3 regions of the Sporofaciens sp. St.21A7 genome follow, and region 1 is predicted to be linked to each of the others. Evidence: predicted binding sites of a transcription regulator. Region 1 holds the regulator's gene; each other region holds the start of a gene.
The links. The regulator Rex, encoded in region 1, represses fermentation and respiration genes when NADH is low (regulators of the CRP and FNR family bind a similar motif). The targets are predictions, from matches to a motif close to ATTGTTAANTANTTAACAAT.
Positions count from the first base shown of each region.

Region 2: AC6I3O_RS15020 (iron-sulfur cluster assembly scaffold protein) is a predicted target of Rex. The motif match lies at 3,121-3,140, and genes of this name have one in related genera.
Region 3: AC6I3O_RS16080 (Zn-dependent hydrolase) is a predicted target of Rex. The motif match lies at 2,665-2,684, and genes of this name have one in related genera.

Region 1 covers NZ_BAAGFN010000001.1:2,787,082-2,797,665, reverse strand. The annotation lists gene ilvA (threonine ammonia-lyase) at 1-48, shown strand, start outside; gene AC6I3O_RS13725 (hypothetical protein) at 51-368, shown strand; gene AC6I3O_RS13720 (hydroxymethylglutaryl-CoA lyase-like TIM-barrel protein) at 632-2,023, shown strand; gene AC6I3O_RS13715 (GntR family transcriptional regulator) at 2,058-2,747, shown strand; gene AC6I3O_RS13710 (NADP-dependent isocitrate dehydrogenase) at 2,762-3,961, shown strand; gene AC6I3O_RS13705 (hypothetical protein) at 4,063-4,269, shown strand; gene AC6I3O_RS13700 (hypothetical protein) at 4,266-4,667, shown strand; gene AC6I3O_RS13695 (hypothetical protein) at 4,727-5,158, opposite strand; gene AC6I3O_RS13690 (flavodoxin family protein) at 5,451-6,185, shown strand; gene AC6I3O_RS13685 (ABC-F family ATP-binding cassette domain-containing protein) at 6,212-8,125, opposite strand; gene AC6I3O_RS13680 (redox-sensing transcriptional repressor Rex) at 8,326-8,970, shown strand; gene AC6I3O_RS13675 (NAD(P)H-hydrate dehydratase) at 9,098-10,584, shown strand, end outside.
Region 2 covers NZ_BAAGFN010000001.1:3,054,196-3,064,779, forward strand. The annotation lists gene AC6I3O_RS14995 (hypothetical protein) at 38-415, shown strand; gene AC6I3O_RS15000 (hypothetical protein) at 399-548, shown strand; gene AC6I3O_RS15005 (hypothetical protein) at 794-1,006, shown strand; gene AC6I3O_RS15010 (hypothetical protein) at 1,003-1,170, shown strand; gene AC6I3O_RS15015 (GGGtGRT protein) at 1,362-2,372, opposite strand; gene AC6I3O_RS15020 (iron-sulfur cluster assembly scaffold protein) at 2,385-3,077, opposite strand; tRNA gene AC6I3O_RS15025 (tRNA-Thr) at 3,285-3,357, shown strand; gene AC6I3O_RS15030 (mechanosensitive ion channel family protein) at 3,437-4,384, opposite strand; gene pgeF (peptidoglycan editing factor PgeF) at 4,412-5,248, opposite strand; gene AC6I3O_RS15040 (YraN family protein) at 5,271-5,636, opposite strand; gene rnhB (ribonuclease HII) at 5,665-6,300, opposite strand; gene lepB (signal peptidase I) at 6,293-6,886, opposite strand; gene ylqF (ribosome biogenesis GTPase YlqF) at 6,891-7,745, opposite strand; gene lepB (signal peptidase I) at 7,751-8,359, opposite strand; gene rplS (50S ribosomal protein L19) at 8,424-8,771, opposite strand; gene trmD (tRNA (guanosine(37)-N1)-methyltransferase TrmD) at 8,846-9,655, opposite strand; gene rimM (ribosome maturation factor RimM) at 9,721-10,227, opposite strand; gene AC6I3O_RS15080 (KH domain-containing protein) at 10,324-10,554, opposite strand; gene rpsP (30S ribosomal protein S16) at 10,573-10,584, opposite strand, start outside.
Region 3 covers NZ_BAAGFN010000001.1:3,251,939-3,262,522, reverse strand. The annotation lists gene AC6I3O_RS16090 (hypothetical protein) at 1-529, shown strand, start outside; gene AC6I3O_RS16085 (PucR family transcriptional regulator) at 785-2,473, shown strand; gene AC6I3O_RS16080 (Zn-dependent hydrolase) at 2,805-4,052, shown strand; gene AC6I3O_RS16075 (NAD(P)/FAD-dependent oxidoreductase) at 4,081-5,241, shown strand; gene AC6I3O_RS16070 (electron transfer flavoprotein subunit beta/FixA family protein) at 5,287-6,078, shown strand; gene AC6I3O_RS16065 (electron transfer flavoprotein subunit alpha/FixB family protein) at 6,083-7,066, shown strand; gene AC6I3O_RS16060 (oxamate carbamoyltransferase subunit AllH family protein) at 7,190-8,104, opposite strand; gene allB (allantoinase AllB) at 8,432-9,835, shown strand; gene AC6I3O_RS16050 (NCS1 family transporter) at 9,923-10,584, shown strand, end outside.

The sequences.
Region 1 (10,584 bases):
GAGGATGAAGGATTTCGTCCGAGGGAGATTGGGGCGAAGCTGTATTAGGATTGGCATATAGAGATGGTAAAAGAATTGAGGGAAAGTTACTTGGAAATGCTATATGCATGGCGCAATCAGCTTTAACTCAATGGGGTGAGTTTCTTACAGATAAAAATCAGGAAATTCCTGATGCAGGCGAACTGAAAAGCATAGAGGCTGGCGAGGGAGAATTTGTTAGTTTGATTCGTGCCGATATTAAAGACGGTCGTGCTGTAAAACGAACTGTCAGTATCCCGAAATGGATGGATGATAAAGTGATAGAATCTGGTTTAAGTTTGTCGAGAGTGTTGCAGAATGTATTAAAAGAGAGGTTGAATATTGGATAAACAGCAATTATTAGGAGTGTGGTTACACACTCCTTTTTATATGCACAGGGGTACGTAAGGAAATTAGCAGCTTTGGTGTACGGCACCCTGCCCGGCGGGCAGAGGAATTCTCTCTGCTCGATTTTATTGTCTATATAAGAAAATCTTAAATGATTAGATTTTTGGAAATATTTCTCTTGACAAAAAATGTATTATTGTATACAATTATACACGTTAATGGGTTAGGCTGAATGATAAGACATGACACGAAGGAGATGACATCTATGGAAAACAGAAAAGTATACCTGGACAAACACAGCAATCTACTGCAATTGGAGGAACACATGTACCCGCTGGTGGATGTGAAGAAGCCCAATGTATTTCGGAATCTGTTCCGTTATGACGAGATACCCAAGATTGCATTTAACGACCGTATCGTGCCCCATAGCATGCCAGACGAAATCTGGATTACGGACACCACGTTCCGGGACGGCCAGCAGTCGAGGGCGCCCTATAGCACCGAGCAGATTGTGAAGCTTTATGAGTATTTTCACAGGCTTGGAGGCCCCAACGGGAAGATTCGTCAGTGTGAATTTTTCTTATATAGTAAGAAGGACCGGGACGCGGTATATAAGTGCATGGAGAAAGGGTATAGGTTTCCGGAAGTCACCAGTTGGATTCGTGCCAGCAAGAAGGATTTTGAACTGGTAAAGGAAATCGGGATGAAGGAGACGGGTATCCTTGTCAGTTGTTCGGATTATCATATTTTTTATAAATTGAAGATGACCAGGCGGGAATGTATGGAGCATTATCTGTCGGTTGTGCGTGAGTGCCTGGAAACGGGCGTAAGTCCCAGATGCCATTTGGAGGATATTACCAGGTCGGATATCTATGGTTTCGTGATTCCGTTCTGTCTGGAATTGATGCGGCTTATGGAGGAATATCAGATTCCGGTCAAGATCCGTGTCTGTGATACTATGGGATATGGAGTGAACTATCCGGGCGCCGTGATACCGAGATCGATACCGGGAATTATATACGGAATCCGTGTCCATGCAGGAGTGCCAAGCGAGCTGATTGAGTTCCATGGACATAATGATTTTTATAAGGCGGTCAGCAATTCAACTACGGCATGGCTCTATGGGGCCAGTGGGGTGAACTGTTCGTTGTTTGGGATTGGAGAGCGCACGGGCAATACGCCGCTGGAAGCGATGGTGTTTGAGTATGCCCAGCTTAGGGGAACGCTGGACGGCATGGATACCACTGTAATTACGGAGCTTTCCGAGTATTATGAGAAGGAGATTGGATATAGGGTTCCGTCAAGGACGCCCTTCGTGGGCAGGAATTTTAACGTTACGCGCGCGGGCATCCATGCGGACGGGCTGTTGAAGAATGAAGAGATTTACAATGTGTTCGATACAGATAAGTTCCTAAACCGTCCTCCCCTTGTGGCTGTGTCCAATACGTCCGGGCTTGCCGGAATTGCCCACTGGATCAATACATATTTCCATTTACCGGAGGAAAAGCAGGTGGATAAGAATTCGGAGCTGGTCACTATGGTGAAGGCTTGGGTAGACAAGGAGTATGAGGAAGGGCGTGTGACGGTCCTGACTGATGAGGAACTGCTTGGAGTGATTGAGAGTGCTAGCAAGCAGTTGGGATGTGAATTGATGTGACACAAAAGAGGATAGGAGAGAAGGAAAGGAAGAAATGGAAGAGTATCAAGACCGTTCATTGCGGGGCAGGGTGTTCCGGAAGCTTAGGGAAGACATCCTGTCAGGGGTCTATCAGGAACGTGATGAACTGCGGGAGATTACCATCGGGGAGGAACTTGGGGTCAGCAGGACTCCGGTGAGGGAGGCGCTTAGGCAGCTGGAGCTTGAGGGGCTGGTGAAGATTATCCCCAACAAGGGAGCTTATGTGACCGGGATTTCCCGCAAGGATGTTGCAGATATCTATAAGATTCGCTCCATGCTGGAAGGAATGTGCGCAAGGTGGGCGACGGAGCATATTACGGGAAAACAGATTGAAGAGCTGGAGGAAGTATTGCTTTTGTCGGAGTTCCATTTGCGTAAGAAGAGCGAGGGGCAGACGGAGCAGGTGACGGAACTGGACGGAAAGTTCCATAAGATTCTGTACGAAGCCTCGAACAGCCGGATTTTGGAGCATGTGCTGTCAGATTTCCATAAATATGTGCAGATGGCGCGGGCATTGTCTGTGGGGGAGAAAAACCGGGCCAGGAAATCCATACAGGAACACCGGGAGATTCTGGAGGCAATCAAGAAGCGCGACGGGGAGCAGGCGGAGAAGCTGGCGAACCGGCATATCATGAATGTGATGAAGAATCTGCATCTGATGGAGAAGGAAGAAGCCGTCGAACCGTTATATGACGAAGAATAAGGAGGTATTTTACTATGGCAAAGATTAAGATGACAACACCAATCGTAGAGATGGATGGAGATGAGATGACCCGTATCTTGTGGAAGATGATTAAAGACCATCTGCTAGAGCCGTTTATTGAACTGAATACGGAATATTATGACCTGGGGCTTGAGCATCGGAACGAGACGGACGACCAGGTGACGATTGATTCGGCAAACGCTACGAAAAAGTATAAGGTAGCCGTGAAGTGCGCGACGATTACACCCAATGCGGCGCGTATGACGGAGTATGATTTGAAAGAAATGTGGAAGAGCCCCAACGGGACGATTCGGGCGATTTTGGATGGTACGGTCTTCCGTGCGCCGATTGTAGTTAAGGGAATCGAACCTTGTGTGAGGAACTGGAAGAAGCCGATTACCATCGCCCGGCATGCTTACGGGGATGTGTATAAGGGGTCTGAGATGAAGGTTCCGGGAGCCGGGAAGGTGGAGCTTGTGTATACGGCGAAGGATGGACAGGAGACAAGAGAACTGGTCCATGAGTTCGACGGCGCGGGGATTGTGCAGGGAATGCATAATGTCAACCAGTCTATTGAGAGTTTTGCGAGAAGTTGTTTTAACTATGCGCTGGATATTAAGCAGGATCTCTGGTTTGCGACTAAGGATACGATTTCCAAGAAGTATGACCATACGTTTAAAGATATTTTCCAGGATATTTATGACGGGGAGTATCAGGAGAAGTTCAAGGAGGCGGGAATTACATATTTCTATACCTTGATTGACGATGCCGTGGCGCGTGTGATGAAGTCTGAGGGCGGGTATATCTGGGCATGTAAGAACTATGACGGGGATGTGATGAGCGATATGGTCTCATCTGCCTTTGGCTCTCTTGCCATGATGACCTCTGTGCTGGTGTCTCCGGACGGGTATTATGAGTATGAGGCGGCCCACGGGACGGTGCAGCGGCATTATTATAAGCATCTTGAGGGGGAAGAGACGTCTACCAACTCCGTAGCGACCATATTTGCATGGACGGGAGCGCTTAGGAAACGCGGAGAGCTGGATGGGAATCAGGAATTGATAGATTTTGCGGACAGGCTTGAGAAGGCCACGGTGGATACGATTGAAGACGGGAAGATGACGAAGGATCTGGCATTGATTACGACGATTGAGAATCCGACGGTGCTGAACAGTGAGGAATTTATCAAGGCGATTGCAGTGAGGTTATCTTAGTGTGGCAGGACTTTGCTGCAATCAGCCTGTCAGGAGGTTATGCGTATGGGGCTGTATGTGAATCCTGGGAATTCAAGTTTTCGGACAGCCGTTAATTCGTTTTGAATTGGATGAATATGGACTGTGTTTTCCGGATAGCGAAGGAGCGCAGTGATGTCCAGAAGAGATATCTTGACTTCCTCAGGGGACTTTTTAAAGGCCAGGATTATGTTGAGCTTGCCTATATGACCGGAATCCTTCCGATCAAAAAGTATGGGGAACACTCGGCTATACGGAACTCAGCAAATGGTATGATGGATACTTGTTGAATGGACTGCATATTTATAATCCAAAATCTGTCGTTGATGTGATGCGGAAGAAAAAGTATAAAAGCTACAGGACCGGAACGGAGACATATGAGGCATTAAAGATGTATATCGACCGGAATTTTGACGGTTTGAAAGAAGCGGTAGCCAAGCTTCTGAATCATGTGCAATGTAAGATAGATCCTTCAACATCTCAGAATGATATGACTACATTTAAGACAAAGGATGATGTGTTGACACTGTTAGTCCATCTGGGGTATCTTGCGTATGATGAAGACAAGGAAGAAGTATTTATCCCGAATCAGGAAATTTCCATGGAATTTTTAAGGGCCATAAAAGTTGGTGGCTGGGATGGGCTTATACGTGCATTAGAGCAGTCGGAGAAGCTGCTTGAGGATTAGCCTGTTAAAATGGGTGCCGGGAAATGGTGCATTTCTGCAATATTTCCCGGCGCCCTTATTTACATTTCTTTGGAATATTTTCTGGCATAGTATGCGTAGGAGCCGCCTAATATAAGCAATGCTGCGGCAGAGCCGATGATTCCCAGTAAATCGGATTTTGCCTCGATAAGAAGGAATGGCAGGCAAATCAACACGTATACCATAATGTCAAATGTCCGGGCTTTCGCTAAGTCATGGATGGTCCTGGTACGCTCGTCGTTTAGGTCGATGACAGTCTGGCGGCTCTCTTGGGGGTATTTCTCATACTGGTAGGTGGTTCCGAAGTAGTGGACTCCGTTTAAAGCCAGCAACATGCCTGCGTAATGGATGAGAGTCAGGCATACGGCGGCTGCCTGGCTGCCGAAGATGTGGAGATTTTTCAACATAGAGGCAATGGCGTACATTGGGAGCCCTACAAGGATATATGTCTGTTTTTTCTTTTTGGTGGTCATGGCTGCCCCTCCCTTTTTTGCAAAATGTGATGGAAAGTTTATTTTCCATACGTCCAGTATAAGGGGGAAGATAGAAAATGTCAAGTTAGCTTTCCGTGTTTTTGGGACAAATTTATCTGTGAAAACCATACCATTTTTTCTATGATAATGCTATAATAAAATAGTATGATGATTTGTCAAGCTAATGGCAGGCGGATAACATCTGGCTATTGATGTGAAATAATGTGTGGATAAGCCTGCGTATGGCTGGCTTACATTCTGATAGATAGATACATAGAGAAGGGAGAACGAGATGAAGATACTGATGATTAACGGCACCATGAGGCACGGCTCAAGCTATCATATCGGAAAGATGGTGATTGAAAAGATTGCGAGGGAAGAAGATCAGGTCATTGAGTTATTTCTTCCTAAGGATATGCCGGAATACTGCCGGGGGTGCGCGGCCTGTATTATGGAGAGCGAGAAGAAGTGTCCGGATTATCTGATGTATATGAAGCGGGTGACGCGGATGATTGATGAGGCGGATCTGCTGGTGTTCACGTCTCCGGTCCATGTGCTTCATGTGACAGGGGCTTTGAAGGCCCTGTTGGATCATTACGGATACCGGTTTATGGTGCATAGGCCGGCGGAGTGCATGTTTGGCAAGCAGGCTGTTTGCATTACTACCGGGGCTGGCGGCGGGATGAGATCCACGCTCAAGGATATCAAGAGCAGCCTGTTCTTCTGGGGCGTGGCGCGGATCTATACATACGGGATTGCCGTGGCTGCGGTACGGTGGGAGGATGTGCAGATGCCGATTAAGGAGAAGATCGTAAATGATGTGGATCGGCTTGCAATGAAGCTGACCCGGGATACCGCTTCCGTGACCCCGGCGTTGAAGACGAAGATTTTGTTCTATATCATGCGGCATATGCAGCAGAACGGGAAACATCTGCCGGATGTCACTTACTGGAAGGAAAAGGGGTGGCTTGGGAAGGAGCGTCCGTGGAAGAAGGCGGCGCAGGAAAGCAGGCAGGGGAATGAATGAAAAACGGGACGTAGTAACATGTTTTACTACGTCCCTAATTCTTCCCAACGCTCATATAATACTTCTAATTCCGCTGCAATCGAAGCCTTTTCGTCCGCCAATTCCTGGCACTTCATGGAGTTGGTAAATACTTCCTCCTGCGCCATCATACGGTCAATCTCAGCATCCCGCTCCTCAAGGGTGGTGATGCGCTCCTCGGTCTTTTTCAGTTCGTTTAAGCGTTTCCGCTCCCTTGCCTGCGCCTCTTTCTGTTCCTGCCAGCTTAATTTCGATTCCGATACGGTTCCGGCAGAGGAAGAAAGCGCTTCCTCGCCTCCGGCATAAGCGGCGGTCAGTTCTTCCCGTTTTTCCAGATAATAGTCGTAATTCCCGATATAGTTGACGAAAGTGTGGTTGACCAGTTCCAGAATCCGCGTCGCCGTCTGGTTGATAAAATACCGGTCATGGGACACATAGAGCAGAGTCCCGGTATAGTCGTTCAGCGCCTTCTCAAGGATCTCCTTGGAGGTGATGTCCAGATGGTTCGTGGGCTCGTCCAGAATCAGGAAGTTCGCCCGTGAAAGCATCAGCTTCGCCAGTGAAACGCGGCCCCGCTCACCGCCGCTTAAATCCCCGATCCGTTTGAATACGTCGTCCCCTGTGAACAGGAATGCCGCCAGCATGTTGCGTATCCTGGTGTTGGTAAGCTCCGGGTAGTCGTCGGAGATTTCATCGAAAATGGTCTTTTCCATGTGGAGTACATGGTGTTCCTGGTCATAATAGCCGATTTCGACGTTGGTTCCCAAGGTGAACGTCCCTGTGTCGGCAGGTAGTACCTGGTTCAGGATTTTCAGGAGCGTAGTCTTTCCCGTCCCGTTGTCCCCGATGACGGCGATATGTTCCCCACGTTTGATTTCAAAGCTGACATCCGTGAACAATACCTGATTGGGAAAAGATTTGCCAAGGGAATCTACGGACAGCACGTCATTGCCGCTGATACGCGAGGGTTCCAATGTTAAATGGATTTCGGTATTCATTTCGGCAGGTTTTTCTATGGGCTTGATTTTTTCCAGCATTTTTTCCCGGCTTTCCGCCCGCTTGATGGACTTTTCCCGGTTAAATGAGCGCAGTTTTTCGATGACTGCCTCGTGGTGTTTGATTTCCTGCTGTTGGTTTAAGTATTCTTTGAGCCTGGCTTCCCTAAGCTGCCTTTTTTTCTCGGCGTAGGCGCTGTAGTTTCCTGTATAGACCATGAGTTTCCCAAGTTCGATTTCTAAGATTTTCGTAACGACCCGGTCCAGGAAATATCGGTCATGGGAGACGATCAGTACGGCTCCAGGGTAATTCAAAAGATAGGTCTCAAGCCATGCAATGGAGTTTAGGTCCAAGTGGTTAGTCGGCTCGTCAAGGAGCAGGATGTCTGGTTTCGTAAGCAGGAGTTTCCCCAGAGACACCCGTGTCTTCTGGCCTCCCGAGAGGGTGGCTACGGGCTTGGAGAAATCCTCTTCGCCAAAGCCAAGTCCTTTGAGGACGCCTGTAATCTCGCTTTCATAGGCGTATCCATTATCACGCTCGAAAGCGGCGGTCAGCCTGTGGTAGGTCTCCAGACGTGCGGCAAGGGCGTCCCCTTCCAGAGATTTCAGTTCCAGCTCAATCGAACGGATCTGCTGCTCCATGGCGATAATGTCTGCCTTGGCCAGTTTTACTTCTTCATAGATGTTACTGCCGCTTACCATGTCCTGATGCTGGGCGAGATAGCCCAAAGTCTTTCCTTTGGTCAGGACGATTTCCCCGCCGTCTGTGGGGAGTTCGCCGACAATCATCTTGAACAGCGTGGTCTTTCCGGCGCCGTTTGGCCCTACGAGGGCGGCTTTTTCGTGGTCTTCTATATGAAATGAACCTTCCGTGACGATGACATTTTCACCGAAGGATTTGCAAAGTCCGTGGCATGCCAGTATCATGATGTCCCTCCTTTTTTGTGTTTCCTGTCTGTGGTTTTGGCCGATCAGACGTTGTAATTGAGTAAATGAGCCTGCTTTTTTGGCAGGCTGATACCCTTTCATTATAACGAAAATTATACAAAATACAACTAAAAGTTTGACTTTAATCTAACAATTCTATATAATTGGGTATTAGAAAGGAAATGGAAGGTGAATTAAAATTGGAAGAAAGAGAAATTTCCCAGGCAGTCATACGAAGGTTGCCCAGGTATTACAGATATCTTGGTGAGTTATTGGAGAACGGGGTAGAGCGGATCTCGTCCAATGACCTGAGCAGGCGGATGAAGGTGACGGCATCCCAGATTCGTCAGGATCTTAATAATTTCGGCGGATTTGGGCAGCAGGGATATGGATATAACGTGAAGTATCTTTATACGGAGATCGGTAAGATCCTGGGCTTGGAGGAAGATCACCGTATGATTATCATAGGCGCCGGTAATCTGGGACAGGCCCTGGCGAATTATGCGGCATTCGAGAAGAGGGGATTCATCCTGAAAGGAATTTTTGATGTGAACCCAAGGCTTGCGGGCATGACGATACGGGGCGTACCGGTTCGGATGATCGAGGAGCTTGGCGAGTTTGTGAAGGACAACGAGGTAGAGATTGCGGCTCTTACCATCCCTAAGGACCGGGCGGTGGAGGTGGCGGATCTCCTGGTCGCCAACGGCGTGAGGGCAATCTGGAATTTTGCTCACACAGATTTGAACCTGCCGGAGCATGTTATCGTTGAGAATGTGCATCTGTCGGAGAGCCTGATGCAGTTGTCCTATAAAATTAACAGGTTCAATGAGGAACACAAAAAGTAATGATTGAAAGACTGTATGGAAATTGCTTTTAGAAAAAGTATTTTTCATACAGTTTGTTGATTTTACCCGCTGTATCCTGCTGCCGTTTGCGTCCGGCCGGGAAGGTATGGGGAATAAGGAGGAACATATGCGATATCTGGTGAATGGCGCTCAGATGAAGAGGGCGGATCAGTATACCATCCGGGAGGTGGGAATCCCCTCCTTAGAGTTGATGGAAAGGGCGGCGGTTTCCTGTGTGAAGGTGATGGAGGAAGAAGGGCTTGACTTGTCAAGAGCCTGTATCGTCTGCGGCTCCGGAAATAACGGAGGGGACGGGTTCGCCATAGCGCGGCTTCTTTGGCAGAAAGGATACGCCCCGCTTGTATGCTTTGTCGGTAACGCTTCCCATTGTACGGAGGAGACGAAGCGTCAGATGGAGCGGCTCTTGGAAATCGGCGGCGAGATATGCAACGAATTTAAGGATGGTGAATATAGTATCATCATAGATGCTGTTTTCGGCGTAGGGCTTAGCAGGAAAGTCGAAGGAAAATATTTTGACATTCTGGAGAAGATGAACCGGGCGGGCGGCGTGAAGTTTGCCGTCGATATGCCGTCAGGTATTTCGGCGGATACGGGAGGCGTCCTTGGGACTGCATTCCGGGCAGACCTGACGGTCACATTCCAGTTAGAAAAACTGGGGCTTGTGCTGTACCCGGGAAAAGAGTATGCGGGGAAGGTGTCGGTTACGGACATCGGAATCCATACGGAAGGACTTTCCAAGGAATCTAGGCTTATGTATCTCTGTGAAAGCGGGGATTACAGAAAGATGCTGCCTGTGCGCAAGGCGGATTCTAATAAAGGGACCTATGGGAAACTGTTGGTGATTGCCGGAAGCAAAGGGATGTCCGGCGCAGCTTTCCTGAATGCAAAGGCGGCTTATCTCTCAGGCGCGGGACTGGTGCGGATCTATACGCCAGAGGAGAACCGGGTTATCTTGCAGCAGCTTCTTCCCGAGGCGGTTATTTCTACTTATACGGAGTACCGAAAGGAGGAACTGAAAGGGCTGCTTTCCTGGGCGGATGCAATCTGTATCGGTTCGGGAATCGGGACAAAAGAGACGGCGTGCAAGCTGTTAGAGACGACGCTTCAGAAGGCGGAGGTTCCTTGTCTGGTAGATGCGGACGGATTGAACCTGTTAGCGGGGCATTGGGAAGAGATGGAGTATTCAAAGGATGTGAAAACCCTTGTGCTGACGCCCCATATGAAAGAAATGTCACGTTTGGTTCGCAGAAGCGTGGGAGAATTGAAGGAAGGCCGTATGGGTATTCTGGGAGAATTCGTTGAAAGCCAAAACTGCACCTGCGTCCTCAAGGATTCCCGTACTGTGGTTGCCTCTCCCACAGGGGGAATGTATGTCAACCGTTCTGGAAATGCTTCGATGGCGAAGGCTGGTTCCGGCGATGTACTGGCAGGTATCATAGCCGGGCTTCTGGCACAGGGCATGGACGGCCACAGGGCGTCTGTGCTTGGCGTATATCTCCACGGCAGGTCGGGGGATTATGCGCAGGCTGCGAAAGGAAGTTATAGCGTAATGGCTCAAGATCTGCTATTATATTTGAGTGAGGCATTTAAGGA
Region 2 (10,584 bases), 270 kb from region 1:
TCTTGCAATCTAAAAATTTACAGGAGGTACTATTTTTATGGGATTTTTTAAGAAATTGCCACATAAGGCAACGCCTGCAGAACTTTCGGAAGTTCACGCAAGGCTTGACGCTCAAATGTGCGGCTTAACACAGGAATGGGCGTTAGATTCGTTAGGGGTTGAAAGACTGCTACCACTTATCAATATTGCGGATAATGAGAAATTAGGGGCAACTAAGGCTATTCTGTACGCCTATCGGTTCGGTTATCTGGAAAAAGAGCCTAAAATAAGTAATACGACAAATGAGAAGTATTACAATCTTATCACGCAGGCACTTAAAAGCACAAATGATACAAGGATTTTCGAGGGCGCATATTCCTACATTGAAGGGATGCTTTCAGTAAGAAAGGGCGGTACATATGGCAAAGTATTATAAAACAGAAGAGGAACACAGAGAAGCCTTGAAAGCTAAAATCGTAGATATTGTGCAGAGCGTTGATGAAATATGGTTACTTAGCTTGATACTTAGAAGCATAAAATGCGTGACAGAAAAAGGGGAAGCGGTTTGAAAGAGAATGAAAGGGACTTTTGGCGACAGAGTATTATTGATTTAGTGAATAAGATTGACAGCAAGACATCTTTCCTGAAAATATTTTATTTTGCGAAAGTGTTTTTGCAATAGGAGGGCGCATGACTGACCGGAAGGAAGAAATCACAGAAATGCTAAAAGGGATTGAGAATCCCCGATTTATCAATATGATATTTGGATTTGTGAGAAGATTACATAGAGAGGAAAAGGAGGGGATAGGAAATAATGAGCAATCACGACAAGATATTCCAGGCACGTATTGACATTGAGACGGCGGCGGAGATTTCACACGCTACAATTTCAGAGGTTATGGACAATATAGGTGATGATAGATACAAATACATCTTGCTTGGAGTTTTGCAACAGCAGGAGGGAATAACGAGAGCGTTGGAGACGATAAATGAAGCGCTGAAAGCGGAAAGGGAGAAAGCGGCATGAAAAGAGAGGACATAGCAAAGCGCATAGCAGAGGATTTGCTAAATGATAATGCACTGGACGAGTGGAGCTTCAATTATGATACAGACGCAATCTTACAGCACGTACAGGACACTGTATTGAGCCATTTAAGGGATTATTCTTTATTAGCCGGTACAATATTCTAAAATAAAGATAACCGTTACATAGAACCGTATGAAAGGGTGTCTTGCAGTCAGCAGATGCCCTTTTTTGTAACGCATTTTTTGTGTGCTACCTCATGTGTGCTACTTGTGTGTTACTTGTGTGCTACCCGGCAAAATTTAAGGCTACCGCTGACACCTCACATCAGCGATAACCCTTGATTTTACACTATTTCTTAGAACTTCCCAGCCTTAGCCGCTTCCTCGATCGCAACTGCAACCGCAACCGTCATTCCAACCATCGGGTTATTGCCTGCGCCGATTAAGCCCATCATCTCAACGTGAGCCGGTACGGAAGAAGAGCCTGCAAACTGAGCGTCAGAGTGCATACGGCCCAATGTATCCGTCATACCGTAAGAAGCCGGTCCTGCCGCCATGTTGTCCGGGTGAAGGGTACGTCCTGTACCGCCGCCGGATGCAACAGAGAAATACTTCTTGCCCTGCTCGATACATTCTTTCTTATACGTACCTGCAACCGGATGCTGGAAACGTGTCGGGTTGGTAGAGTTACCTGTAATGGATACGTCCACGCCTTCCTTGTGCATAATCGCAACGCCTTCACGCACATCGTTAGCGCCGTAGCAGTTTACCTTGGAACGAAGCCCGTCAGAATATGGGATTCTCTGCACTTCTTTCAGCTCGCCTGTGTAATAGTCGTAATCCGTCTCAACGTATGTAAATCCGTTAATTCTGGAAATAATCTTCGCCGCATCCTTTCCAAGGCCGTTCAGGATTACACGCAGCGGTTTCTTACGTACCTTGTTCGCCTTCTCAGCAATACCGATAGCGCCCTCCGCAGCCGCAAATGATTCGTGTCCGGCAAGGAATGCGAAACAATCTGTCTCTTCTTCAAGGAGCATCTTTCCTAAGTTACCGTGTCCAAGCCCAACCTTTCTCTGGTCAGCAACAGAACCCGGGATACAAAAAGCCTGTAACCCCTCTCCAATGGCGGCGGCAGCCTCGGCAGCCGTCTTGCATCCTTTCTTAATTGCAATCGCCGCGCCTACGGTGTACGCCCAGCATGCATTCTCGAAACAGATTGGCTGAATCCCCTTCACCTGATTGTATACATCAAGCCCTGCATCCTTGGTAATCTTCTCAGCCTCTTCAATCGAAGCGATGCCATAGCTTCCTAATACTTCATTGATTTTATCAATTCTTCTTTCATATGATTCAAATAAAGCCATTTACTTGTCCTCCTACTCTTTTCTCGGGTCAATGATCTTCGCTGCGTCTGCAACACGTCCGTACTGTCCTTTTGCCTTCTCCCATGCGTCGTTTGGCGTATCGCCAGCCTTGATGAAGTCTGTAAACTTTCCAAGATTCACGAACTGGTATCCGATAATCTCGTCATGGTCATCCAATGCGATTCCGGTTACATAGCCTTCTGCCATCTCCAGATAACGAGGACCCTTTGCCAATGTTCCATACATAGTACCAACCTGTGAGCGAAGTCCCTTTCCAAGGTCTTCAAGACCTGCGCCGATTGGAAGGCCGTCCTCGGAGAATGCACTCTGGGTTCTTCCGTATACGATCTGCAGGAATAATTCTCTCATAGCGGTGTTAATTGCATCACAGACAAGGTCTGTATTAAGCGCTTCCAAGATTGTCTTGCCCGGGAGGATCTCAGATGCCATAGCGGCAGAGTGAGTCATTCCAGAACATCCAAGCGTCTCAACCAATGCTTCCTGGATAATACCATCCTTAACGTTTAAAGTGAGTTTGCAGGCTCCCTGCTGCGGTGCGCACCAGCCAACGCCATGTGTCAGGCCGGAGATGTCTTTGACCTCTTTTGCCTTTACCCATTTTGCTTCTTCCGGAATCGGAGCTGGCCCGTGATTTGCACCCTGAGCTACAGGACACATCATTTCTACTTCGTGTGAATAAATCATTTTAAAACTCCTTTCAACTATGTATGATTTTTCTGTCGTAAGGCTTGTTATAACTTTAACACCATACTTATTTATATTTTCTCACATTATCTAAAATTCGTCAATTATTACTTCCTGATATTTTTACAAAAATTTTGCAAAAAAATGGTTGCAAAATCTAAAAAATTTGTTATAATACTACTTGTGGTCGTTAATACGGTTTCACATGCTGGAATAGCTCAGTCGGTAGAGCACTTCACTCGTAATGAAGGGGTCGTCGGTTCAAGTCCGATTTCCAGCTTTGTTAGAAAGACTGTAATTCTTATTACAAGAGTTACAGTCTTTTTGTTTCATAACCGTTTCCGATAATGCCCATGGTTTTACCATTTATTTCGTTTCTCATTATAACCATCTACATGCACAGTCATCTGCGGATACGGAATCTCAATCCCCTGTTCATCCAGCGTAAGCTTAATCGTCTCTAACAGACGCCACCTCGTCGGCCAGAACTCCTCATTCTTCACCCACGCCCTTGCCCCAAGGAGCACGGCGCTGTCGGCAAGCTCATCCACAAACACATTAATCTCTTCATCCTTCATCACACACGAATCCGCCGTCAGTATCTCCTCAATCAGCGCCTTTGCCCTGCGAAGATCCGCCTGATAGGATATAGATACCTTGAGGTCGAGCCTTCTCTCTGCCTTCGCCGTCGCATTCGTCAGGCTGCTGTTGGTCAGCATCCCATTGGGTATGACGATCGTCTTGTTGTCAATGGTGCTGAGCTTTGTGTAGAAAATCTGAATCTCCTTCACAGTCCCTTCATTCTTATTGGTATCCTCAATAATATAATCTCCCACCTCAAAAGGCTTCAGGAGCAGAATCAGCACGCCGCCCGCAAAATTCGACAGGCTCCCCTGTAACGCAAGTCCAATGGCAACGCCGCCCGACGCCAAAAGCGCCGCTACAGAAGCCGTATCCACGCCGAACTTCGCTGCAATACTGAAAATCAGCAGCGAATACAGCCCAACCTTTAAAAAGGAGTCCACAAACTGCACAACCCCTTTATCTGCACTGGAACGCTCAAGGGAGCGTCGCACCAGCTTTTGAATCCAACGGATGATAATCCTCCCGATAAAAAATACCGCCAGGGCAATCAGGACACGCACGCCAAATCCTGCAAGTTTCGGGATACTGTCCTGGATATACCGCGCAAAACGCCCCACTTCCTCTACCGTATCCTGTGTCACTTCCGCCACTTCCCCTGCGGCATTTTCCGCCACTTCATTGGCAGTGATTGAGCCTTCGTCCAACACCCTAAGCAGTATCATAGACTTCCTTCCTTTCTTTCCCCTTCTTTAATACCGGAGCGCAAGAAACGCACTCAGATTCCCTCTGACCGTCCCTGTACTGCGGTGTGAAAACAAAATGTCCGGGTTACAGTGGGTACACACATTTGTAACCGCAATCTGCTCTCTTCTGACTCCCGCTTCTGTCAGCACAATCTGGTTTGCCCTCCAGAGGTCAAGCTGATATTTTCCATCCGTCTTCTCATAGAACAACTCCTGCCACAGAGATTCGTCAAATGCCTCCTGAAATTCCCCTATCACGTCCCCGCTGACCTCATAGCACTCCTGGCAAATAGACGGCCCGATGGCGGCAAATACCTGCGCCGGGTCTGTCCCATACTGCTCCTGCATCAGCTCAAGCGTTACCTTTCCCATCCTGCCCACGGTTCCCCGCCATCCCGAATGGCTTAACCCGATAGCACGATGCACCGGATCAACAAAAAACAACGGCACACAGTCCGCATAAAATGTCACCAGACAGATTCCCGGCACATCCGTCACCATCCCATCCGTATCAAGGAACTTTCCGCCCCGGTCCTTCTCCTCAACCACAGCCACATTCGTCGTGTGAGTCTGGTGCGTATATGTAAAATCCGTTGGTTCTACCCCGATGGCCGCGGCAATCCTGCGCCGGTTCTCCTCAATCGCCTCTGGCTCATCCCCTCTGGTCGTACTGATATTCATCGTCGCACAATGCCCCTTGCTGACGCCTCCAAGCCTTGTAGAAAATCCATGCCGCACAACGCCAGTCTGCTCTAACAAGGGAAAGGAAAGATAAGGGACGCCCTTTTCCTCTCTCTCATCAAATATATGCTGTCCATTCTTATATTTTAACCCAAGGCCCATATTTTATCCTCCATGATTCGATTCACATCCATCCTCCCGCATAATCAAATGCATCCTGATACAAAGTCACCGTATCCCCCTCAAAACTTACCACGTCAAACCGGCAGGCCCTATCAGGCAAACCATGGCTTTTCATATAATAGAGAGCGCACTTTGAAATCACACTCTGCTTCCTGAAGCCGACCGCCTCCGCCGGATGTCCCTTTCCGTTGCCCGCCCTGTATTTCACCTCGCAAAAGACCAGATATTCCCCATCCCTTGCAATGATGTCAATCTCGCCTGACCTGCACCGAAAATTATACTCCAGAATCTCATACCCTTTCTCCTCCAGGTATGCCCCGGCCCTGCGCTCATACTTTTCACCGATTTTTCTCTTATTCTCTGCCATAGGATACCGCCGCCTCACATGCACCGCTTCATATATATTTCCCAACAAATGTCATCCTATGTATCGGAGAAACCCCAAGCTCCCGGATTCCTGCAATATGCGCTTTTGTCCCATATCCTTTATTGCTTGCAAAATCATACCCGGGAATCACACTGTCATATTCCACCATGAGGCGGTCCCGCGTCACCTTGGCGATAATGCTTGCCGCCGCAATCGACACGCTTTTTTCATCCCCCTTGATAATCGGGACCTGAAAAATATCCACCTCCGGGATAGTAACGGCATCATTCAGAAGAACATCCGGGCGTACACTTAGATTCGCAATCGCCTTTCGCATCGCCTCATAAGTCGCCTGAAGGATATTAATCTCGTCAATCCGCGCCGGGCTTACCATCCCAATTCCCGCCGCAACCGCCTTCTCCATAATCTCATCGTACAGAACTTCCCGCTTCTTCTCCGAGAGCTTTTTTGAGTCGTTCACCCATAAAATTTCACAGTCTTTGGGCAGGATTACCGCCCCAGCCACAACCGGTCCCGCAAGCGGTCCCCTGCCCACTTCATCTATCCCGCAGATATATCCGTATTTCTCATACTCTTTCTCATAAGCGCGCATCGCCTCAAGCCTCGCCCGCTCCTTCGCAAGCTTCTCTTCCCGCTTATTCATGGCGGATTACCCCCAGACTGTCAAAGGGATAAATCCGTACCCATGCTTTTCCAATCAAGTTCTCCCGTTTCAGCACGCCAACGCTTGCATCGCGGCTGTCAGAGCTGTGATTCCGGTTATCCCCAAGCACGAAATATTCATCCTCCCCCAGTTGGATTGGCGTCGCCGCAATCCCCGGGGAATCCATCACCTCCGCGCCGTAGACGTCGCTTGACAAAATCTCCCCGTCCACATAGGTATAGCCGTCCACCACCTGAACCGTCTCGCCCGGAAGCCCGATGATTCTCTTGATATAAAATGTATTCTCCTCATGCTGGTAGGGAAATACGATAATATCATAACGTTTCGGCTCCCAAAAACGATAGGACAGCTTATCCACGATAAGATTGTCACCGTCACTTAACGTAGTCTCCATGGAGGAGCCGCTGACCCGCGTCCTCTGTCCGACAAATGTGATAATCAGGTATGTCAGCCCGATAATGATCAGTATATATAAGACCCAACCTCCCAGTTCCCGGAGGATGCCCTTCTCTTCTTCCTGCCTTTCCATTACTACTGTCTCCTTCTTCCTGTCTTCTACAGACATTCTATCACACTTCCTGGGGATATTCCAGCGTCAGCCGCCCAATCCTTCCGCTGCGAAAATCATCCAGCAGAAGAAGCGCCGCTTTTCCCGTATCCAGCTCATTTCCCCGCAGAAGACAATGCCTGCTGCGCGCAATCTCTTCCAGCATACGGTACGGGCTTGCATCCACAGCCGGCTCCAGACGGTACTTCTCCTTTAGCCTCCCCGGATAATTCGCCTCCAGCACACGTAAAAGCTCCGCCGCCAGTTCCTCCGTATTCAGAATCTCATCCTTCATAGACCCGATAAAGGCCATCATAAGCCCCACTTGCTGGTCTTCAAACTTTGGCCACAGAATCCCCGGAGTATCCAGAAGCTCCACCTGCTTATTCAGGCGAATCCACTGCTTTCCCTTCGTGACTCCCGGCTTATTTCCAGTCTTTGCACAAGCCTTGCCTGCAAGGGAATTAATAAATGTGGACTTGCCCACATTGGGAATCCCTACTACCATCGCCCGCACAGGACGGTTCAGAATTCCTCTCTTCCTATCCCGCTCAATCTTCTCCCTGCACGCTTCCTGAATCACCTCGTGGACCGGCTTCATACCGCTGTTCTTCCTGGAATTCACCTTCGCCACAAGATAACCCCTGTCCCTGAAATACGCTTCCCAGGCGTCGTTCCACCGCTCCTCGGCAAGATCAGCCTTATTAAGAAGAATCAACCTCGCCTTATTCTTCCCAAGCTCATCAATATCCGGATTCCGGCTGCTAAGAGGAATCCTCGCGTCCACAAGCTCAATCACAAGGTCAACCAGCTTCATATTCTCCTGCATCATCCGTTTTGCCTTCGTCATATGGCCCGGATACCATTGAAAATGCATACTTCCTACTCCTTATGTTTTATCCATCCAAAATGTTCCCCAAAGGAAATAACAAACCACGCTTTCCCATAAATATATTCCCGCTTCACATTCCCCACGTCCGCATTCCGGCTGTCCTCACTGCTCGCCCGGTTATCTCCCAGGACAAAATATTCATCACCGGCAAGCTTCACCTTCTCCTTCACAATCCCCACGTCGTCAATGTCCGTCGTTACGTACCCTTCCTCCAACTTCTCTCCGTCGATATAAATTCGGTTTTCCATAATCTCCACCGTCTCCCCCGGCAGACCGATGATACGCTTCGTATAATAATGGACATTCTCATTCCCCTTGGGTTTAAATACAATAATATCCCCACGTTTCGGAGTCGTGGCATTATAAATAATCCGATTTACCAAAACCACGTCCCCGTTGCCAAGGACAGGCTTCATGGAATCCCCAACAGTGCTGACCTGCTGCCCAAAATACCAGACACACACAAACGCCAGAAGGCATGCCACGCCAATCTTGAATATCCATATCCCAATCGCCGCAAGCTTCTGTAGGTCGATGCGGAATTTGAATTTCTTTCTTCTGATTTTCTTAAAAAAACGTCTATTCCGTCTGCGTCCCATTTACTCCCCTTATAACAGAAAAAGGACAATATACGCTATGTACTTGTCCTTTTTAACCCGTCTCTTATTTTACTAACTCTTTTACCTTCGCCTTCTTGCCGACACGGTCTCTCAAGTAGAACAGTTTCGCCCTTCTAACCTTACCTCTTCTTACAACCTCAACCTTCTCAACGTTTGGTGAGTGAAGCGGCCATGTCTTCTCAACGCCGACACCGTTAGAATTCTTCCTTACAGTAAATGTAGCTCTTGAACCGCCCCCCTGTTTCTTCAGGACTGTTCCCTCAAACACCTGAACTCTCTCGCGGTTTCCTTCTTTAATCTTGCCGTATACCTTAACGGTATCTCCCACGCGGAACTCCGGCGCATTCTCTTTTAACTGCTCTTCTTCAATCTTCTTAATAATATCGTTCATTGTGTGACCTCCTTTTATTCCGGATGTTCTTAATACATACGTACCAGAGGACCATCTCTCTTCTTCACAACGTTTTATATTTTACCACATTCGCCGTCTCTTGACAAGAGTTTTCTCTCATTTTCCGTAAGCTCGGCTTTTTCAAGCAAATCCGGCCGAAGCTTTGCCGTCCTTAACACCGACTGTTCCCTGCGCCACTTCTCAATATTTCCATGATGCCCTGACAGCAGAATCTCAGGAACCCGCTTATCATGCCAGATTTCCGGCCGGGAATACTGGGGATATTCCAGCAGGTTATCCTGAAAACTTTCAAACTCTGCCGACACGTCATTGTGGAGGACGCCCGGCACCAGCCGGGAAATGGCATCTACCATAATCATAGCAGGCAGTTCCCCGCCCGTGAGGATGTAATCGCCGATAGACACATAATCTGTCACAATCTCCTCCACCACACGCTCGTCAATCCCCTCGTAATGGCCGCACAGGAAAATAAGCTCCTGCTCTTTTGCAAGCTCCGCTGCCATTCCCTGATTAAACGTCCTGCCCTGGGGAGAGAGGTAGATAACCCTCGGCTTTTTCGTTTCCCTGGGATTTTCTTCCTCCCTGTCTGGTATCCGCTCTTCTTGGCATACGTTCCCCCGCCGGGAAATGAGCATCTCCTCTACAGCCTTATACGCCTGATATACCGGTTCCGCCTGCATCAGCATCCCCGCGCCGCCGCCGTAAGGATAGTCGTCCACACTGTTATGCTTGTTAAACGCATAATCCCTGATGTTAACCGCATCAATGGACAGAATCCCTTTGTCCATGGCCCTTCCGATAATGCTGGTGTTCAATCCCTGCATCACCATTTCCGGAAATAACGTCATAATATAAAAATGCATCTTCTTGCTCCTACATCCTTTCATCTACTTGCGGCAAACCACAGGCTGCCATGGATTTGAAATTGTTAAATCAGCCCGTCCATCACATGAATCTTCATCTTCCTGCCCGGAATATCTACCTCTAAAATACATTCCTTGATTGCCGGCACGAGAACCTCGCCTGCCGACGGATGGTCAATCACATACACGTCGTTTGCCCCGGTCGCCATCACATCCTTCAGGACGCCAAAATCCTCCCCCTCATCCGTCGTCACCTGTATCCCAATCATATCCGTGATATAATACTCGTCCTCTTCAAGAGGAACCGCCTCACTGCGCTCTACCAGAAGCGGGCAGCGTTTATATCGTTCCACATCATTGATGTTATCATAGCCCTTGAATTTTAGGATCACAAACTGTTTGAAAAACTTGACGTTCTCAATCTCCAAGGGCAGCGTCTCTTTTCCCGTATCCAGAAGCACATGTTTTAAGTCCTGAAACCGCGTGGGATCATCCGTCGTCGGAAATACTTTCACTTCTCCGCGGATTCCGTGTGTCTGGGTGATGACTCCGACCTGTAATAATTCTTCCATAGCTTCCTATCTCCTAACATACACTCACTGAAAGTTTAAATAAGGACAGAACACAATATCTTGCGTCTGTCCCCCGGATAAATGGCATCCATTACCTTAATCCATAATGTCAACGATAACTTTCTTATCCTCTTTTGCGGCCGCAGCCTTCACAACCGAGCGGATCGCCTTGGCAATGCGCCCCTGCTTACCAATCACTTTTCCCATATCGAAATCCGCGACATGTACCTCCAGGACGATCGTCTTCTTCTCTTCCTTCTCAGTCACAACCACACTGTCAGGATCGTCAACCAAAGCTTTCGTAATGACTTCAACCAACTCTTTCATAATCAAGCACCTCAAGATTTATTTTTCAAT
Region 3 (10,584 bases), 460 kb from region 1:
AGGAATCAATGCTCTGGCAAACGGAGCGAAGGATTTGGCAAACGGAGCCGATACTCTGGCGGATGGAAACCGGCAGCTCTCCTCTGGGGCGGGCGCGCTGCTTAGCGGAAACCAACAGCTTGCGGATGGAGCCGGAGCGCTTTTTGCAGGAAATCAGAAATTAGCAGATGGAGCAGGGGCGCTTTTTGCGGGCAACCAGAAACTTGCAGATGGAGCAGGGGCTTTGGCCGACGGGAACCAGAAACTTTTTGCCGGGGCGGGGACGCTTGCCGACGGGAACCGGCAGCTTGCCGACGGGGCGGGCGCGTTAGCCGATGGGAACCGGCAGCTTGCCGACGGAATGTCAGAGTTTAAGACATCGGGCATTGACAAACTGACGGATGTATTTGACAATGATATTCAGTCTGTAAAATCAAGGATTGACGCAATGTCAGACCTGGGGAAGAGTTATAAGTCCTTTGCAGGAATCAGGGAAGGGATGAATGGAAGTACTAAGTTCATCATTGAGACTGAAGGAGTAGAAAAGTAGGGAAAGTGCAGATAGGGAAAAGTTGTGGGAAAGGCTGGCGCATCGTTTGGTGCGGCGGCCTTTTGCAGTATGATATACCTTATTGGAGTATATCCCTTATGCGATCCCCTCAGGGGATTTAAAAGAGGAAGACGGGATTGTTTACCTGCCTTTATACATGGCGTCATTGCTGTAGCCAATCTTTCAGTCTATATTTTCGATTGTAGAGCCGCCCCGTATGTGATAAAATAGAACCTATGAGGAGGAACGTACATTATGGGATTAAGTGTAGAAGAGATGCTGAATATCGACATATTCAGCGGCGCAAAACTTCTGGGCGGCGCGGCGGGCCTTGGCAATGAGATTAAGGGCGCAACAATCATAGAAGCGCCGGACATCGTGAAATTTATTAGCGGCGGGGAAGTGTTGCTGACACGATTCTATGCGTTCCAGTTCTGTACATCGGAGGAATTTGACAGTTATTTTCGGGAACTGGCGCAAAAAAGGGTCAGCGCCATCGTGATAAAGCGTGGGAACGACGTGGATGACATTGAAGAGAAGGTAAAGTATATTCTGGAATTTGCGGAAGAATACGCAGTTCCGGTTCTGGAAGTGGCGTTCGAGCTGTCCTTCAGGGAGATTTTAAGGCCGATTCTGGAGCGGCTGTTCAATGAGGAGGTCCGGCGGCTCAAGTATTTTAAGACCACCCACGATAACTTTACGGCTCTGTCATTCTTACGTGGTTCCGGGGAGGACAGCCTCCAGAAGATCCTGGATGTCCTTGAGAAGCTGATTGGCAATCCCGCCGCTCTTTTTAACCAGAATATGGACTATCTGGCGGGGACGGAAGGCAGCGCGCAGAAGATGGCAATCTCGGACAATGCGGAGGAATATCAGCCTCAGTTTTACTCTAATTATACATATCTGAGACAGAAAGTCACCCTGACGGATGAAGAGCCAAAGGTATGTTACCAGTACATCGTGAAGTGGAGGATTATGTATAACCGCAGAGTCTATCTGGTCATAACGGCGTCCAACAGCCAATTCGGGGATATGGATGATATTGCGGTAGAGAATGCAGTGACGGCATTGAAACAGGAGATGTTTCGCCAGCACACGGTGGAGGAGTTAGAGGAGAAGTTCCAGAATGATATCATTACACAGATTTTGAACGGGAATTTCCATTCGCGCAAAGAGCTGGAACGGGAGGTCAAGCGCCTGGGGATTCCGGTTGACGCAAATTACCGGGTGTTGATTTTCAAGCTGTGGAACGAGTGTACCGGGGGGTTCGAGAAGCTGAACGAGCAGTTCAAATTCGACAGTATTCTCAGGGACGCTGTGGTAAATGAATTCGGAGACGTCAGGGTCAGGAATGACGTGGACCAGGTAATCGTGATACAGCAGATATATCCGGAACAGAAACAGGAAGATTACCGTAAAGAGCTGAAAGAAACGGTGGAAAAGATCCAGAAACGAATCTGCCAGAAAAATAAAAACCTGAAAGTCCGCGCCGGCGTCGGAAAAGAAGTGGAGGGGGTTTTTAAACTTTCGGACAGTTTTAAGGAGGCGCGGGATTCTCTGGAATTTATCGGCATTTTTAAGGAGCGCAGCGCCGAGCAGAACCATCACATCGTATTTTTTTCCGATATGGGAATCTTTAAGCTCTTGTGCAAGGCAGATAATCCGGAGGAACTCTATGAGTATATTCCGGAGTCTCTGCAGAAGCTGCTCCATTATAAGAAGCAGCAGAGGCAAGAGCTGATTCTCACCTTGAATACCTACCTTGACCGTAACCAGAACTTGACGAAGACGGCCCAGGAGCTTTTTATCCATTACAAGACGGCGGCGTACCGGATTGACCGGATCGTCAAGATTACGGGAATTGACATGAATAATGCAAGCGAAGTGCTGGCGGTCCGGATCGGGCTGATTGTACATAGGATGATTGAGAATATGAAGAGGTAGTGCGCTGATGCGCACGCAGGTCATCAACCTGCCGGTTGGTGACAAGATATGAAGAGGTAGTGCGCTGATGCGCACGCAGGTCATCAACCTGCCGGTTGGTGACAAGATATGAAAAGGTAGTGCGCTGGAGATATTATTTGTCCAAAATGGATAAAGAATATCTCCTTTTTTATCCTTTTTCTCCAATGTATATTGTTAATTATTTATCTATAATGTGAACTATAGATAAGATTTATATATCTAATAGGGTTCTTCTATGCAATTTCACTATATTGAGAGATATGGATTTGTGAAATATGCTGAATGATGAAAGGAGGAAGAAGCAGCGACTATGAAAGCAAACGGAAAAAGAGTTGTTTCCCGGTTAGAGGAAATCTACCAGTGCGGGAAAAAGGAAGACGGAACCTTTACCAGAATGGCATTTTCCACAGAAGATGTAAAAGGAAGAAAACTCTTTGCTTCCTGGGCTCAAAAGCTTGGCATGGCATGCAGGGTAGACGAGGCGGGCAATTTAATCTGCCGTATGTCAGGGCAGGACGACAGCCTTCCGGCAATCCTTATGGGTTCCCATCTGGATACTGTGCCGGATGGAGGGAAGTATGACGGGGTTCTCGGATGTGTGGGCGCCCTTGAGGTCTGCGAGACGTTCCGGGAGGAAGGATATGTCCCCAAGCACCCCATTGAGGTGATTGTATTTACCGATGAGGAAGGCTTCCGGTTCGGGAAAGGGCTTACTGGAAGCAGCGCTATCTGCGGGCAGGATCCGGGAGTCAAAGATTCAGAATTAGATATTTACGGAGAAGAGAGAGGAAAGGTCATGCAGTCTTACGGCATCACAAGCAAAGAGATGCCAAAAGCGGCGAAAGACCCGAAATCCGTCCATTGTTTTATAGAGCTCCATGTGGAACAGGGAGCAAGGTTATATAAGACTCATACGTCTGTGGGAGTCGTATCTTCTATCGCAGGCGTGAACCGCTATGACGTCACAGTGACCGGTGAGGCGAACCATGCCGGAAGTACGGCGATGGCAGACCGTAAGGACGCGCTGGTGGCTGCGGCAGGATTTATCAACAAGATACCAGAGGTTACAACAGAGTACGGCAATGAATTTACCGTTGCAACTGTAGGCACGATAAAAGTGACGCCGCATTCTGTCAATGTAATTCCAGGCACCTGCACATTCAGCCTGGAGATCAGGGACCAGGATGACGAAGTCATGTCTCTGATCGAACAAAAATTGCAGGCATCCCTGGGGGACATCTGTAAGAAATATGGAGTTTCCTATACATTTGTCCCCACATCCTTCCATGAGCCGGCGCCTATGACGGCGTGGGTGAAGGACAGTGTGGAACAGGCAGTAAAAGAGCTTGGCATCGGCTACAGCGTCATTCCAAGCGGCGCGTTCCATGACTCCCTGATTATGGCGGGCACATTCCCGACAGGAATGATTTTCGTCCCAAGTGAAAAGGGAATCAGCCATTCCAGATATGAGTTTACGGAAGATAAGGATATTGAGATTGGATGCAACGTATTGCTAAAGGCAGTTTTAAACGTAGATAACATGGAACAACCATGTTAGAAAAATAAAAAGAAGGAAGGTAATCACTATGGCAAAGAAAAAAATCGGTATCATCGGCGGAGGTATCTCCGGAACGGCGCTCGGCTATCATTTAAGCCTTTATGACGGAGAAGCAGAGGTGATCGTATTTGAGAAAGACACCATCGGAGGAGCTTCCACGGCAAAATCAGCAGGTACGGTATGTCTGTTTGACGACTCTCTCAAGAATAGGTATTGGGACGTAAGGCTTTACGGATTCGAGTCTTATCTCAAGATGGAAGCTGAGGAGAAAGGGTCCGCTGGTTTTGACAAGACCGGAACACTGGTTGTAGCTACCAACGAGGAAGTAGAGAAAGTCATTAAGACTGGTATCGCCCTTGCAAAGGCAGCAGGCTACACAGGCGAGTACATCACAGACAAAGACCGTATCAAAGAGATCTTGCCGGACATTTCCACGGACAACATTCTCGGCGCAGGTTACACGGCAGACGACGGGTACTTCGACGGAACCATGATTTCCAATACATATGCCAAGAAGTTCCAGAAGAACGGCGGCGTGGTAAAGACTGGTGTCAAGGTGACAGAGGTCGTAGTTGAGGACAAGAAGGTGAAGGGCCTGAAAACGGACGACGGACAGGAATATGAATTTGACGTAGTTGTTGACTGTACCGGGCCATGGAGCAAGTTTACGGGTGAGATGGTAGGCTTAGACGTACCGATCTGGCATACCAAGGCAGAAGCTTTCTTCTTATGCCCTCCGGGAAAGAAGCTTGACTACACCTTCCCTGTATTGAAATATCCAGAGTTCTACGGACTCAGGGCCGGCGACAACATCTTTATCTGTAAGTCACACTTATCCATGGATCTGAGCAACCCGATGCATGCGGGACAGTGGGATCCGGATAAATTGCCGGCGACAGGCGGAACAGACGATTACTTCATCGACTTCCTGCTTGACCAGTTAGAGGCAAAGGTTCCTGGAATCGTAGACAGCGGATTGGTATCCTCCTGGTTATCCTACCGTGCAGAGCCTAAGGATTTCTGGCCAATCTTAGGCGAGACCCCGGTAGAAGGCTACATGCTTTCCACAGGATACGGCGGGAACGGCGTGATCGAAGCTCCGGCTGCAACACGCGACCTTGCAAAATTAATCATGCGCGGCGAGAGTACGCCATTGCTGGAGAATTGGGCATTTAAGCGTCTCCTGTAGAAGAAAAACAGTGAGTGAATTCAGAAAACGATTCAGGAGGAAACCATGAATATAGCAGTTCTTATTAAACAGGTTCCGGTTTCAAACGATGTATCCGTAGATCCGGAGACTCATGCACTTGTGCGGGCGAGCTCAGAAGGTATGGTGAACCCGGCTGATTTGAATGCAATCGAGGAAGCCATGCTTCTGAAAGAGCAGACGGACGGAAAGGTTGTGGTCTTCACCATGGGGCCGCCGGACGCGGAGAAGGCGTTAAGGGACGCCATGGCGCTTGGATGCGACGAGTCATGTCTGGTGACAGACAGAGCCGTTGCAGGCGGAGATACGGTTGCGACGGCAAAGGTATTGGCAGCGGCAATTAAGAAATATGGCGAGTTTGACCTGATTGTGGGAGGAGCGTTGTCGGCAGACGGCGCTACCGGACAGGTGGGCGCAATGGTTGCTGACTGTCTCGACATTCCCCATGTGGTAGAGGCGCAGGGAATGAAGTATGACGAGGCAGAGGCAGACAAGATTGTGGCTGTGAAGAAGTTCCATGACAAACGGCTGAGTATCAAGTGTGCACTTCCGGCAATGATTTCATTTAACTTCGGATGCAACGAACCTCGTCTTGCGACCCTCCGCACCAAACGTGCAGCGAAGAGTAAGCCGCTTGTGACATATACCAATGCGGAGCTGGGGCTGCCTCTTGAGGAGGTCGGTATCGCAGGTTCCCCGACGGCAGTGGTGGATTCTTTCTCACCAGAGGCCGGAAGAAAGGCGACTATGCTGGAGGGAACACCGGCAGAGCTTGCAAAGAAGCTTTACGACCTGATTGAAGAGGAGAAAGGAAAGTAGACCAATGGCTAATGGAATTTGTGTTTATGCAGAAAGTTATAAGGGGAAATTGGAGCCGGTAGCTGCAGAACTGGTTTCAGCGGCTAAGGAGATTCAGAAGACCACCGGCGAGAAGGTTCAGGCAATCGTGCTGGCGGAAGAGACTGACGGCATTGTGGCTGACCTTGACAAGCTGGGCGTGGAGGAAATCTACGCTGTAAAGGCTGGGCGTGACTGTTCGCAGCAGGACGACGCCGTAAGCAAGGCGATTGCAGAAATGCTGAAAAAAATCGATCCGTCCAGCGTCTTGATTCCGGCGACTCCGGAGGGACGTTCCATCTTCTCACGGGTAGCCATGAAGTTAGGCTGCGGAATGACTGCAGACTGTACGGAGGTACTGGTAGGGACGAAGGAAGACGGTTCTTACTATATTAAGCAGAATAAGCCGTCCTTTGGAGAAAATGTTTTCGTAACAATTATCACGAGAGACGGATACTATCCGCAGATGATGACGATTCGTCCGGGCGTGTATGCGCCTTCGGAAGAAGCGGCAGGCGGACAGGCCAAAATCGAATATTTTGATGATATCAGGCTTACTGATTCCAAGATTGAGATTATTGAAGAGGCAGAGGCAGAGAACGAGACCGGAAGCATCCTTGGAGCCGAGGTTGTGGTAGTCGGCGGAAGAGGAGTCCTTGAAGATGATAATTTTGCCCTGCTTGAGAAATTTGCAGAAAAAGTTGGCGGAGCCATTGGCGGTACAAGGCCGATGGTAGATTCCGAGATGATTCCGTTCAATCATCAGATTGGACAGACGGGGCTTACCATCCGTCCTAAGATTTGTATCTCTTTTGGCGTATCGGGTGCGATCCAGCACACGGAGGGCATCAAGGATACGAAGCTGTTCGTGGCGGTCAATACGGATGAAAACGCAGCAATCTATGGTGTTGCTGATTATGGAATTACGGCTGACTTAAAGGATGTTCTGGAGAACTACTTGAAACTTTAGTGAAGGTTTTGGCTGGTTTGATATGACACGATAAGGTAGAGGGGATTGTCAGGCGAAGAATTGCAGTGCCGTGACAATCCCTTTTTATTTCTTTTGGCGGTTATATGGCAAGGAAATAGCCGTTCAACGGATCTGTATAAGGCTCCAGAGGATACCGCAGAGGGTGTCAATACCAGAGGAGTGCCCCACCGCTGAGAAGGCAGTAAGGATTTCGTCAGATGAGGGCAGGCCATACAGGCTGACGACCGGAAGGCTGAACTGGCCTTTAAGGGCGCAGGACAGGAAAGCCGCGCTGATGTCGATGGTGTCGGCGAGCCGGGCTTCGACCGATTTTTTTACCATTTTAGCGAAGGGATGGTCTGTGTTGCCGGAAAAGAGTATACCTGCCAGTACCCCGCACAGGAAATCATCGCCGCTTGGGGTCAAGCCGCATCCTAATCCAAGAAGCCGGAGCAGTTCCAGTGCAGCTTCCTGATATTTCCTGTCAAGCAGGAGTTTATTGCAGCGTAGGATATCGTTTTTTGCGGCAAGGAGTACGAGGGATAAGGAGCCGTCTGTATTCGTCCCGGCAGGCGATTCGTTGTCCGAATCAAGGAGACGGCAAGGACAGTCCTTAAACAGAATGGTGAATCCTCCTGTCTGTGCCTTTGAGACGGCTTCCCGGATACTGCCGATTAGGGCAAGACGCGAGGGGGCGTCCAGCGCCTTTGACAGTTTTAAGTCATAATGCTGCGGGTCTTTAAAGGTAAAACGGTAAGAAGCACAAGGGGCTTTGCCGTCGCCGGAGATGAGAATGCCGTCTTTTTGAAAATGGACGGTATCGCCGGGGCTGACGGTAAGGCGCCCAAAGCCGTCGGCAGTAAGTCCTGTGATGAGGCTGATTGGGGACAGGGGTGAATGGTCTGTCTGTAAGGAAAGAATCTGCCTGCCGTCCGTAAGGTTGATGGTGCGGCGGTATACGGAATGGACGGTTCCTGCCATAAGGCGCTCTAGTATATTTTCCGCATAATAAGATATTTGTTTGATTTGATATTCCATAGTTCGGCTCCTTTGCATGGCGGCGGTGCGCCGTAATGTGGCAAATGCTTGGGTTCGGTGTATCCCCAAGGTTTGGTCTTCATTTTATATATGGTATCAGAGAAAGCAAAAAAATACAATCATAAAGAATTAAAATCTGGTTTATAATTTTAGTGCATAATGATAATATATTAACGATGTTTTTGGGGAAGAATTGTGCATTATATACAAAAACGATGGAAAATATTCTCTGTTTTGTGCTATTGTGATTTATATCATTTTGGATTAAAATAGTATACAGATAGTTAAAATGTGGTTGACCGGTAGAAATTTTTTAGGAGGTATGTTATGTATGATTTAGTGATTCGAAACGGCAGGCTTGTGACCCCGGACCGTATCTATGAGGCAGACATTGCGATTCAGGACGGCAAGTATGCGGCATTCCTGGCAGCAGGGACAGAAGCAGAGGCGAAGGAGACCATTGATGCCAAGGGTAATTATGTATTCCCGGGCATCATCGACTGCCATGCACATCTGAATGAGCCAGGATTTGAGTACAGGGAAGATTTTGAGACGGGTTCCCGGGCGGCGGCAGTTGCGGGATGTACGACATTGATCGATATGCCGCTCAACAATGACCCTTCTCTGATGAATAAGGAAATCTTCGACCTTAAAATGAGTAAGATCAGCAAGCATTCTGTCATTGATTATGCTTTATGGGGCGGGCTTGTAGGCGACTATGACGACAAGCCGGGTTCTGTGAAGAACAACATGGACGATTTGGTAGAGCTGCATAACTGCGGCGTTGCGGCGTTTAAAGGATTTACCTGTCCTAACGGGAACCTGTTCCCGACCGTGAACATGGGGAATGTGCGCAAGGCGTTGGAGATTTTGAAGCCATACAATGCGCTGTGCGGATTCCACTGTGAAGAGTACGGCCAGGTATTGGAAAGAGAGAAGGAAGCCAAGGCAAAGGAAGGCCAGACCAATGAGCAGAAGATTCGTGATTTCTTAGATTCCCATGATGTCTGGACAGAATATGTTGCGACGAAGAATGTTATCGACATGGCAAGGGCGACAGGGGGACGTGTACACATCTGCCATGTCAGCCATCCGTTGGTAGCCCAGGTGGTAAAGGACGCCATCCATGAAGGCCTTCCGATTACGGCAGAGACTTGCCCGCACTATCTTGGATTCACAGAAGACTTCGTATTCGAGAAGGGAGCGCCGGCAAAATGTACGCCTCCGATGCGCAAGGCAGAGGATATGGAGAAGATGTGGGATTATGTGCTTGACGGAACCCTGTCATGCGTAGGCAGCGACCATTCTCCGGCGGCAGACGAGGAGAAGGACAATGCAACTAAGGATATCTGGCATGCATGGGGAGGGCTTAACGCAATCCAGTTCTTCCTTCCGATGATGTTCGATATGGTGGTGAACAAGAAGGGGTTAAGCCCGACGCTGATTGCGAAGGTAATGGACTACAATCCGGCTAAGATTTTTGGGCTGTACGGACGTAAAGGGGCGTTCGAGCTTGGATTTGACGGTGACATCGTAATCGTAGACCCAGACAAGGCATGGAAGGTAGACCAGACGAAGCTTCTGACCAAGGGGCATGTATCATGCTTCGACGGACAGGAGGGCAAGGGTGCGCCGACGTGTACCATTATCCGCGGCAAGGTAGTGGCTTTAGACGGAATGTACAAAGAGGAAGCGGTAGGATACGGCGAGTATATCACACCGGTAAAATAAATGATCCAAACCGGCGGCATGGCCGGGCTTCTGGCCATGCCGGATGCCGGGAAGGATAGATTGGTAAAACGAAAAAGGAGAGAGATTATGGGTGACGTAAACAATGAAAAGAAAGAGGCAAGCTCATTAGCTCCAATTAAGCCTCAGGACCGTATTATGAGCTGGGGGTCCAACACGATGCTCTGGCTCGGCGGATGTATTTCCATCGGAACACTGACCATGGGGAGCGCACAGCTTGAGAAGGGGCTGAACCTGATTCAGTTATTCCTCGCAGTGTTTATCGGTTCGTTGATTCTGATTATCGGTATTGCAGCGAACGACCAGTTTAGTTATAAGACGGGCGCTCCTTACGCAATCCAGCTAAAGAGCGCATTTGGTACGAAGGGAAGCTCTATCCCGGTATTGCTCCGTGGGCTTCCTGCTATCGTATGGTATGGTTTTCAGACATGGTTAGGAGGAGCGGCTCTTAACAATATTTCCATCGTGTTCTTTGGGTTTGACAATATTTGGGTATTCTTTATCTTGTTCCAGGTAATCCAGATTTTGCTGTCCATCAAGGGATTCCAGGGGGCAAAATGGGTTGGGAATATCGGCGGTGTCGTTATTTCCATCGCAATGATTTATCTGTTATATATCTGTATTTCGCAGTATGGCGACGTAATCGGCGACAAGCTGATGAGCCATGGCGGAACATGGGGAATGCCGTTCATCGGCGCAATTATCGCATTCTTCGGAAACAGTACGACGGT